One region of the Arthrobacter sp. NPDC056886 genome, then DNA from elsewhere that is predicted to be linked to it. Evidence: predicted binding sites of a transcription regulator. Region 1 holds the regulator's gene; the other holds the start of a gene.
What was found. The regulator HspR, encoded in region 1, represses chaperone genes until heat shock. The targets are predictions, from matches to a motif close to AAGTTGAGTCNNNNNGACTCAACTT.
Positions count from the first base shown of each region.

Region 2: the regulator HspR is predicted to act here: its motif matches at 2,073-2,097, upstream of ACFRJ8_RS15630 (ATP-dependent Clp protease ATP-binding subunit).

Region 1 is NZ_JBHUBT010000004.1:263,659-270,758, forward strand. Features, by position in the region: gene ACFRJ8_RS09360 (hypothetical protein) at 1-168, opposite strand, end outside; gene ACFRJ8_RS09365 (NAD(P)H-dependent oxidoreductase) at 582-1,940, shown strand; gene ACFRJ8_RS09370 (FadR/GntR family transcriptional regulator) at 2,018-2,758, shown strand; gene ACFRJ8_RS09375 (MFS transporter) at 2,849-4,174, shown strand; gene ACFRJ8_RS09380 (heat shock protein transcriptional repressor HspR) at 4,286-4,708, opposite strand; gene ACFRJ8_RS09385 (DnaJ C-terminal domain-containing protein) at 4,724-5,707, opposite strand; gene ACFRJ8_RS09390 (nucleotide exchange factor GrpE) at 6,034-6,708, opposite strand; gene dnaK (molecular chaperone DnaK) at 6,711-7,100, opposite strand, start outside.
Region 2 is NZ_JBHUBT010000008.1:249,568-256,667, reverse strand. Features, by position in the region: gene ACFRJ8_RS15640 (ROK family protein) at 1-257, shown strand, start outside; gene ACFRJ8_RS15635 (helix-turn-helix domain-containing protein) at 567-1,589, shown strand; gene ACFRJ8_RS15630 (ATP-dependent Clp protease ATP-binding subunit) at 2,113-4,692, shown strand; gene ACFRJ8_RS15625 (SDR family oxidoreductase) at 4,921-5,580, opposite strand; gene ACFRJ8_RS15620 (ZIP family metal transporter) at 6,300-7,091, opposite strand.

The sequences.
Region 1 (7,100 bases):
CCGGAACGCGGTGTTGGCCACGTACCGGCGGTGGGACCGCGGCACGGACACCGCGCGGATGAAGTCGAAGCACAGGCATATGACCACCAGGGTCTGCCCCAGGGACATTAGGACGTGCCCCGGCAGCGAGCCGGCAAACAGGACGGCCGCCTGGAGCCCGGGGCTCACGGCGTGCCCGTCAATGTCGCCGGCCGCCAGGAATCGACAATGGACGGATCAAGCTGGACTGAATCATGCATGCGATGCCCCCCGGCGTCTACGCTGCTCCTGCGCTGGCTCTGCGCCCGTGCTTCCCGTGGGAGCTGTGAGCGTGTCATGCCAGCCTTTTCTGACACTCCAATTCAACGCGCGGCCCGGGCCTGAAGTCACGCAAATCAGGTACCCGACTATCGGATGGTCGGTTACCTGTTTGCCTTCCGGTGTACTCAGTTCGCCCTTGCGGCTACTTGCCCAAGAACCCGATGTCACCAAATACGTGATGGTTGACACATTCCCTCCGGCCGTGTCATGGTTACAACACCAGATGGTCTGACCAACTGACCACACAGAAAACTCCAGCGATACTACGAGGAAGTAGCCACATGAATCTCTACTCGCTTATGCAGAAGCGAACCGCAACGCACGGACCCATTAGGGTCGGCGTCATTGGCGCCGGAAAATTCGCCTCCATGTTCCTCACCCAGGCACTCAACACTGAAGGGATCCACGTTGTGGGCGTCGCCGACATCGACGTTCCCAAGGCCAGGGGCGCACTCCAGCGCACAGGCTGGCCGGCCGAGCGCTACGCCGCCAAGAACTTCGCCGAGGCGCTCCGCAACGGCACCACCTTCGTCACGGAAAGCTCCGCTGACCTGATCCGGCTCCCGGAAGTTGAGGTCATCCTCGAGGTGACCGGAAACCCGATTGTCGGCACCGCCCACGCCGTGCAGAGCATCGACAACGGCAAGCACATCATCATGGTCAACGTAGAGGCCGACTGCATGGTGGGCCCGATTCTCCAGCGCCGCGCCGAAGCCGCCGGCGTGGTCTACTCCATGGCCTACGGCGACCAGCCCGCCTTGATCTGCGAAATGGTCGACTGGTGCCGGACGGTCGGATTCGACGTCGTCGCCGCCGGCAAGGGCACCAAATACCTCCCCGAGTACAACTACTCCACCCCGGACACGGTCTGGAACTACTACGGCTTCAGCGACGAGCAGCTCGCCTCCGGCGACTTCAACCCCAAGATGTTCAACTCTTTCCTCGACGGCACCAAGTCGGCGATCGAGATGGCGGCAGTTGCCAACGGCACGGGACTCACTCCGCAGGACGAGGGACTCTTCTTCCCGCCAGCCGGGGTGGACGACCTGCCGCACGTTTACCGCGAGAAGTCGGCGGGCGGGATCTTGACCCGCCGGGGCACGGTGGAAATCGCATCCAGCCTCAACCGGGACGGCACTGAAGTAGAGCGGGACCTGCGCTGGGGCGTCTATGTCACGTTCGAGGCGAAGACCGACTATGCCGTGCAGTGCTTTGCCGAGTACGGGGTGAAGACCGACGCCTCCGGCCGCTACGGATCGCTGTACCGGCCGTATCACATGATCGGTTTGGAGCTGGGAGTCAGCATCGCCTCGGCAGTCTTGCGGGGCGAAGCCACCGGCGCGCCGACGGGTTTCCGCGGGGACGTCGTAACCACGGCCAAGAAGGACCTCAAGGCCGGCGAGGTCCTTGACGGGGAAGGCGGCTACACCGCTTTCGGGAAGCTGGCCCCGGCCCGGATCTCTCTGGAACGCAACGCCCTGCCACTGGGGCTCGCCCACGGCATGAAGCTCAAGCGGGACGTGCCGAAAGACGGCACCGTTTCTTGGGACGACGTCGACGCCGACGAAACGCTTCTCGCTGTACAGCTTCGTCGGCAGCTGGAATCGGAAGCCCGTGCAGAGTTGCTGCAGCCGACGTAGGTCAGACCTTCAGGCCGCTATTACGATGGAACTGCCGCCCGCGTCCAGCGACGGCAAACGATCAAGAGGTGGTCAGCATGAGCGCAGAAGCATGGGAACCGGTCCAGCGGGTCCGGACCTACGAACAGGTGATGGCCCAGATAGAGGACCGGATCCTCGACGGCCGGCTGAAGGCCGGAGACAAACTTCCCAGCGAGAGGGATCTGTCAGCCCTACTGGGCGTCTCCAGGCCCTCACTCCGGGAATCACTGAGAGTCCTGGAAGCCCTCGGAATCGTGGACATTCGGCCCGGCGGCGGGGCTGAAGGAGGAGCCGTCCTGGTGGGCGAGCCAGGATCCGGCTTCGTCAACCTGCTGAAACTCCAGCTCGCGCTGGGACAGTTCGACCAGACCGATGTACTCGAAACCCGGGTCGCGCTGGAAACCTGGTGCTGCGACGAAGCCGCAGTCCGGTCCACCGAGAAGGACCACCAGGACCTGGAACTGATTTTGGACCAGATGGATGACCCAAACATTTCCACCGCCGATTTCAACCGCCTGGATGCCGCCTTCCACGTCAGGATCGCTGAATCCACTGGCAATACGTTGACCTCCCACCTGATGGGCTCCCTCCGGACCGCCATCAACCGCCAGATGATCGAAGCCTACGCACGCCTGGCGGACTGGAGAGCGACGGCGAAAGTCGTTCGCAGCGAACACCGGCACATCCTCGAAGCCATCCGGCAGCGGGACGCAGATGAGGCCAGGCGCGCGGTGGGCGAGCACATCCACAGCTTTTACAACATTCAAAACGCCAAGGACCTGAACCAAACGCACTGATGCCGGCAGCCGGCGTCGGGCGGTGCAGAGCCTGGGCACCCCGGGACAGGGAAGACTTCCCGTCCCATATCGAAGGAGATATGGACGCTGATGAGCACCATGACGCAATCACACGCCAAGCAGGCCGAGCAGGGCTCGCCGGACAAACTTAAGGTCGCGATCGGCAGCGCCGTGGGAACGACCATCGAGAACTACGACTTTCTGGCCTATGGCACGGCCGCCGCACTGTATTTCGGCACAGCGTTCTTTCCCGGCCAGGACCCCGTCGCCGCCACCCTGCTTGCTTTCGCCACCCTCGCTGTTGGCTTTGCCATGCGGCCGCTGGGCGGACTGATCGGCGGCTACCTCGGCGACAAGTACGGCCGCAAACCGGTCCTGGTCGGTGCGCTGCTGGTGATGGGTGCCGCGACCTTCCTGATCGGCGTCCTGCCCACCTACCAGCAGGTGGGCGTCCTGGCACCGATCCTGCTCGTCGCGATCCGGATCATCCAGGGCCTGGCCTTCGGCGCCGAATGGGGCGGCGCCATCATGATGACCTTTGAGCATGCACCGTGGCGACAGCGCGGCCGCTACACCGGCATCCCGCAGGCCGGTGTCCCGCTCGGACTCCTGCTGGCCAACCTCGTCTTCCTTGCCACCACCGGCTGGAACAACGAATGGTCCTGGCGCGTACCGTTCCTCGCCAGCTCAATCCTGATCATCGCCGGCATCATCATCCGAATGAAGGTCAGCGAATCCCCCGAGTTCGAGGAAACGAAAGCCAAGGGCGAGCTCGTCAAGAACCCGCTCCTGACCGTCATCAAGAATGACTGGCGCACGATCCTGCGCGTCATCGGCCTTCGGCTGGCAGAGTCCGGCGGCTTCTACGTCATCGTCACCTACCTGCTCTCCTACATCGTCGCCAACAAGCTAGTGGACCGCCAGACGGGCCTGACCGGCCTGGTGCTCGCCGCAGCACTGGGCGTGGTGACCACCATCCTCTGGGGCCGGCTCACGGACAAGATCGGACGCCGGAAGCTCTACCTCGTCGGCACTGCCGGCATTATTCTCTTCGGCTTCCCGATGTTCCTCATGGTCAACACCGGCGTCCCGTTCCTGGTTATCCTCGTGTACATCATCGGGCTGCCGATCCTGCACGATATGCTCGCCGGTTCCCAGGGCGCATGGTTCTCCGAGCTGTTCCCCGCCAACACCCGGACCTCCGGCGCCTCGATCGGCTACCAGTTCTCGGCCGCGATCTCCGGCTTCATCCCCCTCATCGCAGCAGCCACGGCGGCCGCCTGGGGCTGGAGCGGCGTGGCAATCGTCTACATGGCATGCGGAGCCATAGGACTCATCGCGGCCCTGGTCACCCGGGAAACCTGGGGAAAGCGCGAGAGGGCCAGCGTCGACGAGCTCATCGCAGCCGGCAAGTAGGCGCCACCGGCAGCACCCGACCGCCAGCACCAACGACACTGCCCGGGACCATTGGTCCCGGGCAGTGTCGTTTATCCTGTTGTTTGTCCCAGAGCTTTCCTGGGGCCTGTCCTAGTCGAGGCCCCGCGGCCGCCACACCACCAGCGCCTGCGACCGCGCCTGCGGGCGCTTGCCGCGGGCCAGACTGACGACGTCGCCGGCAGTTCCGGCGGCAAAGATCCGCGAATCGGCGGCCTGGCGACGCCGGCCCACCTCCTCAGTCAGTTCGCTGACCCGGCGCTGCAGGGCGGCCACCTGGTTCTCCAGCTGCAGGATCCGCTTGATGCCCTCCAGCGAGACACCCTCCTGGGAGAGCCGCTGGACCTCGCGGAGCATGTTCACATCCCGCTGCGAGTAGCGCCTTGACTTGCCCGGGGCACGGCTGGGCGAGACGATGCCCAGCCGGTCGTACTGGCGCAGTGTTTGCGGGTGCATGTCCGCCAGCTCTGCGGCAACGGAGATGACGAAGATCGGCTGATCGAAGTCGATGGCCATGGCTGGATCCCGTTCCTAGAGCCGGGCCTTGGCTGCCAGGCCCGCGCGGACGTCCTCATCGGTGGTGGCCGCGGCGAAAGCCTTCACGGCCTCCTCCGCTTCCTTGTTCAGCCTCCGCGGAACAGCGACGTCGATTGTCACCAGCAGATCGCCGGTGGCTTTGGCGTGCTTGACGCCCCGGCCCTTGACGCGCAGCGTGCGGCCCGAGGGGGTCCCTGCGGGAACCCTGACCTTGACCTTGTCGCCGTCGATTGTCGGAACCTCGATGTCCGCGCCCAGGGCCGCCTCCGGGAAGGAGACCGGAACGTGGATCCGGAGGTTGTCGCCGTCGCGGACGTAGAACTCGTGGGGCTTCACCGAGACGGTGACCATGAGGTCGCCGTTGCCGGCGGCAGCGTACTGTCCCTTGCCGCGGACACGGACCTTTTGGCCATCCTTGATTCCAGCCGGGATGCGGACGTCGATGACCTCACCGTCCGGTTCACGCAGGCCGATCGTGGTGCCGCGGATTGACCCGGCAAACGAGATCGAGGTGGACGCGGTGCGGTCCGCGCCCTTCTGCGGAGCCCGCTGGAACGTCTGGCCCCCGCCGCCGAACCCGCCGCCGCCGAAGAGATCTGCGAACTCGGGCGGAATGCCGCCGGCCGTGCTGTAGCTTCCGGAATGGCGCCCCCCGCCGCCGGTGAAGAGCCCGCCGAAGAGGTCCTCGAAGCCAGCTCCGCCAGGGGCGCCGCCGCTTCCGCCGGGAGCAAAGCGTGCCCCGCCACCCATGGCCCGGATGGCATCGTACTGCTGGCGCTCATCGGGATCCGAGAGCACGGAATAGGCCTCGGAGATGTCCTTAAACTTCTTCTCCGACGCGACATCACCGGCATTCCTGTCCGGGTGGTGCTGCCGGGCAAGCTTGCGGTAGGCCTTCTTGATGTCGGCGTCGGAAGCGTCCTTGGCGACACCAAGGATCTTGTAGAAGTCCTTGTCCACCCAGTCCTGGCTAGCCAATGGCGTTTCCTCTCTAATTCTTTGTGTTGCGGGCTCTGAGCGATACATGGGCCCCCGCCCCTTCGCCGGATGGCTTGGGATCTGCGATCCCCCAGGCATCCGGCTCCGACAGGCCCGATGCCACTCCCGGGGCCCATGTATCGCTCCGAGCTTGTGATCATCTCACCTTAGGCGACGCGAACGCTGAACGCCGGAGCGGATGAGGGGCCCGGGAGTGGCATCGGGCCTGCCGGAGCGTGGAGGCAAAGTCCGTTAGGACTTTGCCTCCACGCGTAGGGGCGGGGCCCCTCATCAGCGAAGGCGTCGAGGCGCAGGGCCGAAGGTGACTACGCCGGAACCGCCACAATCACCTGGGCCGCGCGGAGGACGCGGTCACCGGACTTGTAACCCGAGCGCAGCACCTGGCTGACGGTGTCGATTTCGATGTCCGTGCCGGGCTGCTGGATGAGGGCCTCGTGGATGGTCGGATCGAACTCCACGCCGGTCTCATCAATGCGGACCAGTCCGTACGTCTTCAGCGCAGCCTCCAGCTTGGCGGCGATCGCGGCGAAAGGACCATCCGCGAGATCACCATGCTGGCGGGCGGCGTCGACGTCGTCCAGCACCGGAAGCAAGGAGTTCAGGACGCCGATGACGGCCATCTCCCCCGCCACGGCACGGTCACGTTCGACGCGCTTGCGGTAGTTGACGTACTCAGCCTGCAGGCGGCGGAGGTCATTCCTGAGCTCCTCCGCCTCAGCGGCACCCACGCCCTGGGCCACGGATTCCTCCGCAGGCACCTCGACGCTGTTCAGGATGTCCTCCGCCTGGGAGAGCGCGTCCCCCGAGTCGGACTCTGCCGCGGCTGCGCGCTCCTGGTCCGGGTGGCGGGCCTGGCCGGTCTTCGGGTCAACCTTGCGGTTGTCGTGGATGACCGGTTTCTGCGGCTCGCTCTCCTGCTCGTTGCCCTGGCTCCGGCTCTCGGAAGAACCGTGCTCTTCTTCGTTACCGTGGTGCGGCATGATTACTTCTTCTCGTCTTCGTCAACGATTTCGGCGTCGACGATGTCCTCGTCGGAGCTGGAGCTGGAGCCTGCTGCCGGCTCGCCTGCCGGGGCACCCTGAGCGCCGGCATGGCCGTCGGGGGAACCGGCGTGGGCGTAGATGGCTTCGCCGAGCTTGGTCTGGGAAGCCTGCAGCTTCTCAAACGCAGTCTTCACGGCGGCGTCATCGGTGCCTTCGAGGGCCTTCTTGAGGGCATCGACGTCGGCCTTGACCTCGGTCTTGACCTCTTCGGGCAGCTTGTCCGCGTTGTCCGCGATCAGCTTGTCCACGGAGTAGGCGAGCTGCTCGGCCGTGTTGCGGGTGTCGGTCGCCTCGCGGCGTGCCTTGTCCTCGGCTGCGTGCTCTTCGGC
Region 2 (7,100 bases), on a different contig from region 1:
CAAGGTCCACCCCCCTGGCCACGCAGCACCTCAATGTCACCCAGTCCAAGACGGGCGCTGAAGCAGGAGTTGTCGGGGCCGGCATCATGGCAATCGAGCATGCTCTCGCCCCTCAACGAGTCCACGATTTCGCGACCAGGCAGCCTCCCGGCGGACACCGAAATACCGACAGTCTGGATAGCGTGGAACACATCGCCCAGACATCCAAGCCGCTCCGTGACGCCGCGGCCGAACAAATGCACCCCGCATTACCTTGACCACGTCTCCCAACGAAATTGTCGAAGACAGGCACGCCAGGGTGTGGGGACGCGAATAGCGTCGTTCCTCCCAGTCTGTGCCTATCCAACGGCAGACTCGCCCAGGCCAAGACGGTGGCCCATACCGGTTGTGTGGGGCGCCGGCACTAAACGCATCGACACACGAATCGAAAACGTACACAGGTAAGATTGACCTAATAGCTGAGGTCCTTTCTGGTCAGCCCTACGAACTACCGCAACCGCTTCCACAGAAGTCGGAGCCACCCCCAGGACGGCCAGAAAGGTTCAGCTGGCGAAAAGGAGGATGGCATGCCTCAATCTGCTTCCGAGAACAGCGGTCATCTGCGACGCTATGCAGTGCCGGAGGGGCTTACTCCCGAACAAAGGTTTGAACATTGGCGAACCTGGTACGGCAGTGCTGTCGAAGCTCCGATGCGGTTGGAAAGGTCGGCACATGCTGCTCCCGTGCCTTTCACTCCTTCGGCCATTAGTCTTGCCGGCCCAGGTTTTAGCCTCATAGAAATCTACAATGCCCCCGCATCGGGCTCGTGGGCGCCGAATCCCGACACCAGGGATCTGCGCCTGGCCTACTTCCGGAAAGCGCCGGCCCTAACCCTGACTCTCAACGGCGTGCCTGAGCCAGTAGCAGCGGGCTCCGTCAGGTTCATCGATACCTCTCTGAGCGGCAGTTTCGATGCCCCCGAGGGCTTTCACGCCTTGCAGATCAACATCGACCGCAGCAGCCTAGATGTGAGCGAGGCCGGACTAGGCTCCCTGCTTCGCCTGCCTGACCTCGCAAAGCATCCGATCGTGGGCACTTTCGTGATTCCTGCGCTGTTGAGTTGGAAGCGGCCCGGCATCGACCGGGAGGCATCGGGAACCGCAGACATCCTCCGATCCGTGATGGCAACACTGGTGGGCTCCTTGCTTGAAACGCCGGTCGCCGATGAGGCGCAGAAACCGGCCCTAAGTCGGGCGGTAAAGAAATACCTTGATGCCAGCTATGGCAACCCCAATCTGGACGTGGCAATGGTCGCCGAAAGGTTCAATCTCTCCCGTCGCTCTCTGTTCTATTTTTTCGAAAATGAAGAGCTCCACTTGGGTGAGCGTATACGCGCCTTGAGAACACGCAGAGCCCTGGAGCTCCTCCTTCAGGCCGACGCGCAAGGGGTAACCTACTCAGAAATTGCGGCATCGTCCGGATTCACCAACGCGCAAAGCATGCGCCGCGCGGTGAAGGAGTTTACCGGGATGAATGTGAGGGAGATACACCGATCCGAGACCGTCGTTCGTGTTGCGCTGCAACAGCTGCGGGAGTCGCTGATCCCCTAGCGCGTGACCGAGGGAATTGTGCTTTCCTGCTATTGGACGCGCCGCCCGCCAGACGCCTTGTCCTGTCGAACATGGGGGTCAGCGACTCGGCATGCTACTCAAAGCTGCGAACCTTCGGCAACTTGGGGGCCTTATGGCTCCCACAAGCCACAGCGCGCGCGGATGGGTGCTGTCGTTGCAGCGGCCCAGCCCGACCCGTGTTCCGGTCAGTTGCTCCAGACCACGCTAGATCTTGTGGGGCGGAGCTAGCCCTTTGTGCAGGATCAGGACCCAGGCGGAGATGGCCCAGTAGTCATGTTCCCGAACAAGCCGCCGAGGGGGCCGGTCAGCAGGGCCGCCGTTCCCCACCGGGACGATGACCAGAAGTGATCTCGCTCGGGGTTGCGCCCTTAGCCTGAGCAGCGCCCAGGCACCGGGGGCGCCCCCGATTCCCCCGGGTCCGCACCCTGCCCACTGCCGCCCGGGAATAAATCCGTTTTTCCAACGTTGAGTCAAGTACACTCAACTCTCTTACGGAGGTTTCATGGCTGAATTTTTTGGGCCGGCGGAGTCCGGCCACGGCTCGTTCGACGAATTCCTTGCCCGTTACCTGCAGGGCCAGCGCGCGGCCGGCCCCGGGCACCCGATGGACATCACCCGGCTGCTGAGCCGGCGCACCCATGACGTGCTCGCGGGTGCCGCACAGTTCGCGGCGAAGCACGGTCATATCCATGTGGACGCGCTGCACATCCTGCGTGTCATGGTCGAGAGGGAACCGGCCGCCGACTACATCCGCCACGCAGGCGCGGAACCTGCTGCCATCGCCACGGCGGCCGAGGAGCGTCTCCCGGAGCAGGCAACCGCCAGGGCGGAAACGACGCCGGCCCTGACGCCGTCGGCCCAGCGAGCCCTACTCGACGCCTACCAGGTTGCCCGGGCATTCGGCTCAACCTACATCGATCCCGAACACGTGTTCTTCGCGCTCGTCGTCAACCAGGAGGCCCCGGCTGGGCAGGTGCTCGCCGCGGCCGGGGTGACGCCGGAGTCCCTGCAGTCCGGTCCGCGCGAGCAGTCCGCTCGGCGTGGGGCCACGCCGACCGGCGCGGAGCCCGGACTGTCGCAGGCAGCTGCCGCCGGGTCTGACACCCCGACCCTGGACACCTACGGCAGCGACCTCACGGCACATGCGCGCGAAGGCAGCCTGGACCCGGTGATCGGCCGGAGCGCCGAGATCGAGCAGACCATCGAGATCCTGGCCCGGCGCACCAAGAACAACCCTGTCCTAGTCGGGGAAGCCGGCGTGGGCAAGACCGCGATCATCGAAGGGCTCGCCCAGGCGATCATCGCAGGCGCCGTGCCTGAACAGCTCCGCGGCAAGCGCATCATTGCCCTGGATCTCCCGGCCATGTTGGCCGGAACGCGGTACCGCGGTGACTTCGAGGAGCGCCTGACCAAGGCGATGGACGAGGTCGGTTCACGCGCCGGAGAAATCATCCTGTTTATCGACGAACTCCACACGGTCGTCGGAGCCGGCGGCGCGGGGGAAGGCATGGACGCAGGAAACATCCTGAAGCCGCGCCTGGCCCGTGGTGAACTTCATCTCGTCGGCGCCACCACCCTGAACGAATACCGAAAGGTGGAGAAGGACGCGGCACTGGAACGCCGCTTCCAGCCCGTACAGGTCGGCGAGCCGAGCATCGAGGACGCCGTGCAGATCCTCGACGGCCTGCGCGGACGGTACGAGGAACACCACGGCGTCCGCTACACCGACGAGGCGATCCGCGCCGCCGTCGAACTCTCCGCACGCTACGTGACGGACCGTTTCCTGCCCGACAAGGCCATCGACCTCATCGACCAGGCAGGTGCGCGGCTGAGCATCAAACTCGGCTCACAGACCGATGTGGCTGTTCTTCGCGAACAGCTCGCAATCCTGGAAAAGTCCAAGAACGACGCCGCCACCACGGAACGCTATGAAGAGGCCTCGCGGCTGCGGGATGAGATCGAAGCAGTAAACGGGAAGCTCTCCGCTGCGATTTCCAGTGCACCTGAGGCTTCCGAAGGCGCCGAGGCCGTCATCAGCGAAGCGGATATCGCAGGGATCATCTCCCGGTCCACCGGAATCCCAACCAGCCGGCTCACAGAAGACGACCGGGAACGCCTGGCCAGGCTCGAGGAGGAACTGCATCAGAGGATCGTCGGGCAGGACGACGCCGTGACGCTGATCGCGAAGGCGGTCCGGCGTAGCCGCACCGGCATGGGGGACGCGGACAGGCCTGTCGGCAGCTTCCTGTTCCTCGGCCCGACGGGTGTGGGCAAGACCGAACTCGCCAAGGCGCTGGCCGGGTCGTTGTTCGGGGATGAAAATGCAATGGTGCGCTTCGACATGAGCGAGTTCGGCGAACGGCACACCGTAAGCCGGCTGGTCGGAGCCCCTCCGGGCTATGTCGGCTATGGCGAAGCCGGGCAGTTGACCGAACGCGTCCGTCGTAGCCCCTACTCCGTGGTGTTGCTCGACGAAGTGGAGAAGGCCCACCCGGATGTGTTCAACCTGCTGCTCCAGGTGCTCGACGACGGGCGGCTGACCGACGGACAGGGCCGCATGGTGGACTTCCGCAACACCGTGATCATCATGACCTCCAACCTCGGCTCGGAGTTCCTGGCCAGCAAGGGCGGCGCGATGGGCTTTGTATCCAAGGCCGACGAGGGCAACGGCTTCGGCTCGGAGAAGGCGCTGCGGGACCGGGTGCTGGGCCGGCTGCGCGAGACGATGCGGCCGGAGTTCCTCAACCGGATCGACGAGATCGTCCTGTTCCGCAAGCTGGACCAGGCGCAGCTGCGCCGGATCGTTCGGCTGATGCTGAACCAGACCGAAGCCCGCCTGCAGTCCCAGGGCATCACTCTCGAGGTCAGCGAAACGGCTGTCGACTGGATCGCCGAACGCGGCTACGAGCCCGAATACGGAGCCCGGCCGATGCGCCGCGTGATCCAGCGCGAGCTGGACGACCGGATCGCGGATCTGTTCGTGGCGTCCGACCTTCAGTCTGGCGGCCAGGTGGCCGTCTCGGTCGACGGGCAGTCGATCGTCGTCGAGGCCCGCCATGAGGCGATGCCGCTGGCGGCGTAAGCCACCTCCGGATCCCCAGCGGGCGGATCCGGTACACGGCCGGGTACACAGGCCCACCCTGTGTGCCCGGCCAAAGCCGTCGGGTGTCGCCGAGGAGCTCGCCGGCTATGACCGGGCGGAGACATTTACGTGTTGCGGCGAGCCGGGAAGAATTGCCTCGCACGGTCCTTTTCTTCCGCGCCCCCGCTGAGTGCCAGCTGCTCCTTGCGCCCACTTTCCCCGAGCGGGCTAGCCCACCGCCTCCAGGGCCGCAGCGATGGGCTGGCTGCCGTCGCGGAACCCGATAGTCCGGCCGATTGCGGCGGGCAGCTCCAGGACTGCCGCAGCGACGAGGGCGACGTTGGCGCGGGCGGTTTTGGCAGCCTGCCAGGGCTCGTTGACGTGGACGTCTATCAGACCGCTGCCCGGCTTGTCCGTGAGCGCGCCGGGGCCGAGGATGGTCCAGTCCAGGCTGGTGCCGCGCAGGTAGGAGTCAGCGGCGGCCTTGGCCTCCGCGTAGTGGAAGAAGGGATTGTCCCGGGGCACTCCGTGGTCCGGTCCGGCTCCAAGATAGGACACCATGACGTAGCGGCCGACGCCAGACTGGGCAGCAGCGTCCATCGAGCGGATCGCGGCGTCACGGTCCACGGCGTAGGTCCTCCCGGGGTTTCCGCCGCCGGCACCGGCCGACCATACGACGGCGTCGTGACCCGAGAGCGCCTCGGCGATTTCCGCCGTCGTCGCATTCTCCACGTCCAGGACGACTGGGGTGGCGCCGGTTGCCGCGACGTCGGACGCGTGTTCGGGGTTCCGGAAGATGGCGGTGACCTCCTGCCCGTCCGTAGCCAGGACTTTAGAGAGTTCCCTAGCCACTTTTCCATGGCCGCCGATGATTGCGATTCGGGTCATAGACCCATTCTGTCCCACGTCCCGACATCCCGGCACCCTTTGCGCTATCAGAGGTGTCGCCCACCTGCCGAGGGTGCTCCGCGCCCAGTTGCACGAAGGTCGGGGTCGTGCACCCGGTCCCGACCCGGTGGCTGGAGTAGAGGAGCTTGCCGTCGAACCAGACCTGCGTGTTGGAGGCGGCACCGTTGGCAGGTCCCCGGACAGGTCGAGGGCTTTCTGCAGCCCCCCCGAGGGGCCCATAAGAGGTGGTTTATACACACATTCGGCGGCCTACAAGCCACTGAACAGGGAAAACACGTGCCCGAGGTGGGACTCGAACTGCATTCTCTCCCCCGCAAACACTGGACTCCCCCGGCAACATACGGACTCCGGCCCGATCCGGCCCACATACGACCCGATCAGATGCCCAAAGTGTGGACAATGTAGACCCCCCAAAATTAGCCAGTTCAAGGCAGTGCAGCCACCAGCAGCACGTGCGTCGCAGAGCGGAGGCTCTTCTGGTTTCTGAGCCAGAAGACTCCCGGAACGGAATTCTGGTCAGCCGTGGCATCAGGCGCCCTCTACGGCGGCGAACGGAATCCGTTATCGGCGTTTGAAAAACCCCGATAACGCGGGGTGAAGCGACCATCAGCGTCAGATCCGTTTCGGCGACCGGGAAAGTGGGAAGGATCACGTCGCCTCTGTAGTCGAGCCTGCCCCCACGAAACGTACCAAGGTCCTCAGGCCAGGGACAACACAAATGAGAGCACGAAACCGGCCGCGGTGCTCAAGGCCACTGCCGGTCCTCCATGCTCGAAAGCCTCCGGCACGAGAGTGTCAGCCAACGCGGCGATCACCGCTCCGGCCGCGAACGCAAGGGGCAACGAGATCGTCTCGGGATTGCTGCCGGAGAGTGGGCCGGCACCGATCACCACTGCGATGACCAGCACCACCGAACACAGCCCCCACAGCCTGATGATGGCGGAAGTGGACATGCCTTGGCTGCGCATTGACGCTGATCCGACGAGGGCCTCGGGCAGGTTGGAGACGAAGATCGCGGCCAGCAGCGCCAGGCCGCCGGTACCCTCGCCCAGCGAGACACCGAGCGCGAGGTTCTCCGGCACCCCATCAAGTGTGGCGGCGGCCAGCAGCGCCAGACCCGCCGCGCCCCGGGTGGAAGCCGCCGACGGCGCCCGCCCCGTGGCAGCGGCGTCGGTGTCGAGCTTGGGACTGCCCCGGTATTCATCCGCGGGAATCGGGCGCGAACCTGCTTGGGCCCAGCGGTCGAGCAGCGCGCTCAAGACCGTGAACACCACGGCACCGATGAACAGACCGGTCGCTGCGAGCCAGATTCCGCCGCGTTCGTAGGCATCCTGAAATAACTCGAACGTCAGTGCGGTGATCAGGGCGCCCGCCGCGAACGACAGGATCATAGCCAGGACGCGCTTAGGCAACTCGAAACGCACACCCACGAAGGCCCCCAGCAGCAAGGCACTGGAAGTCACGACACCGAAGAGCAGCGCCACACCCACATCGACAGT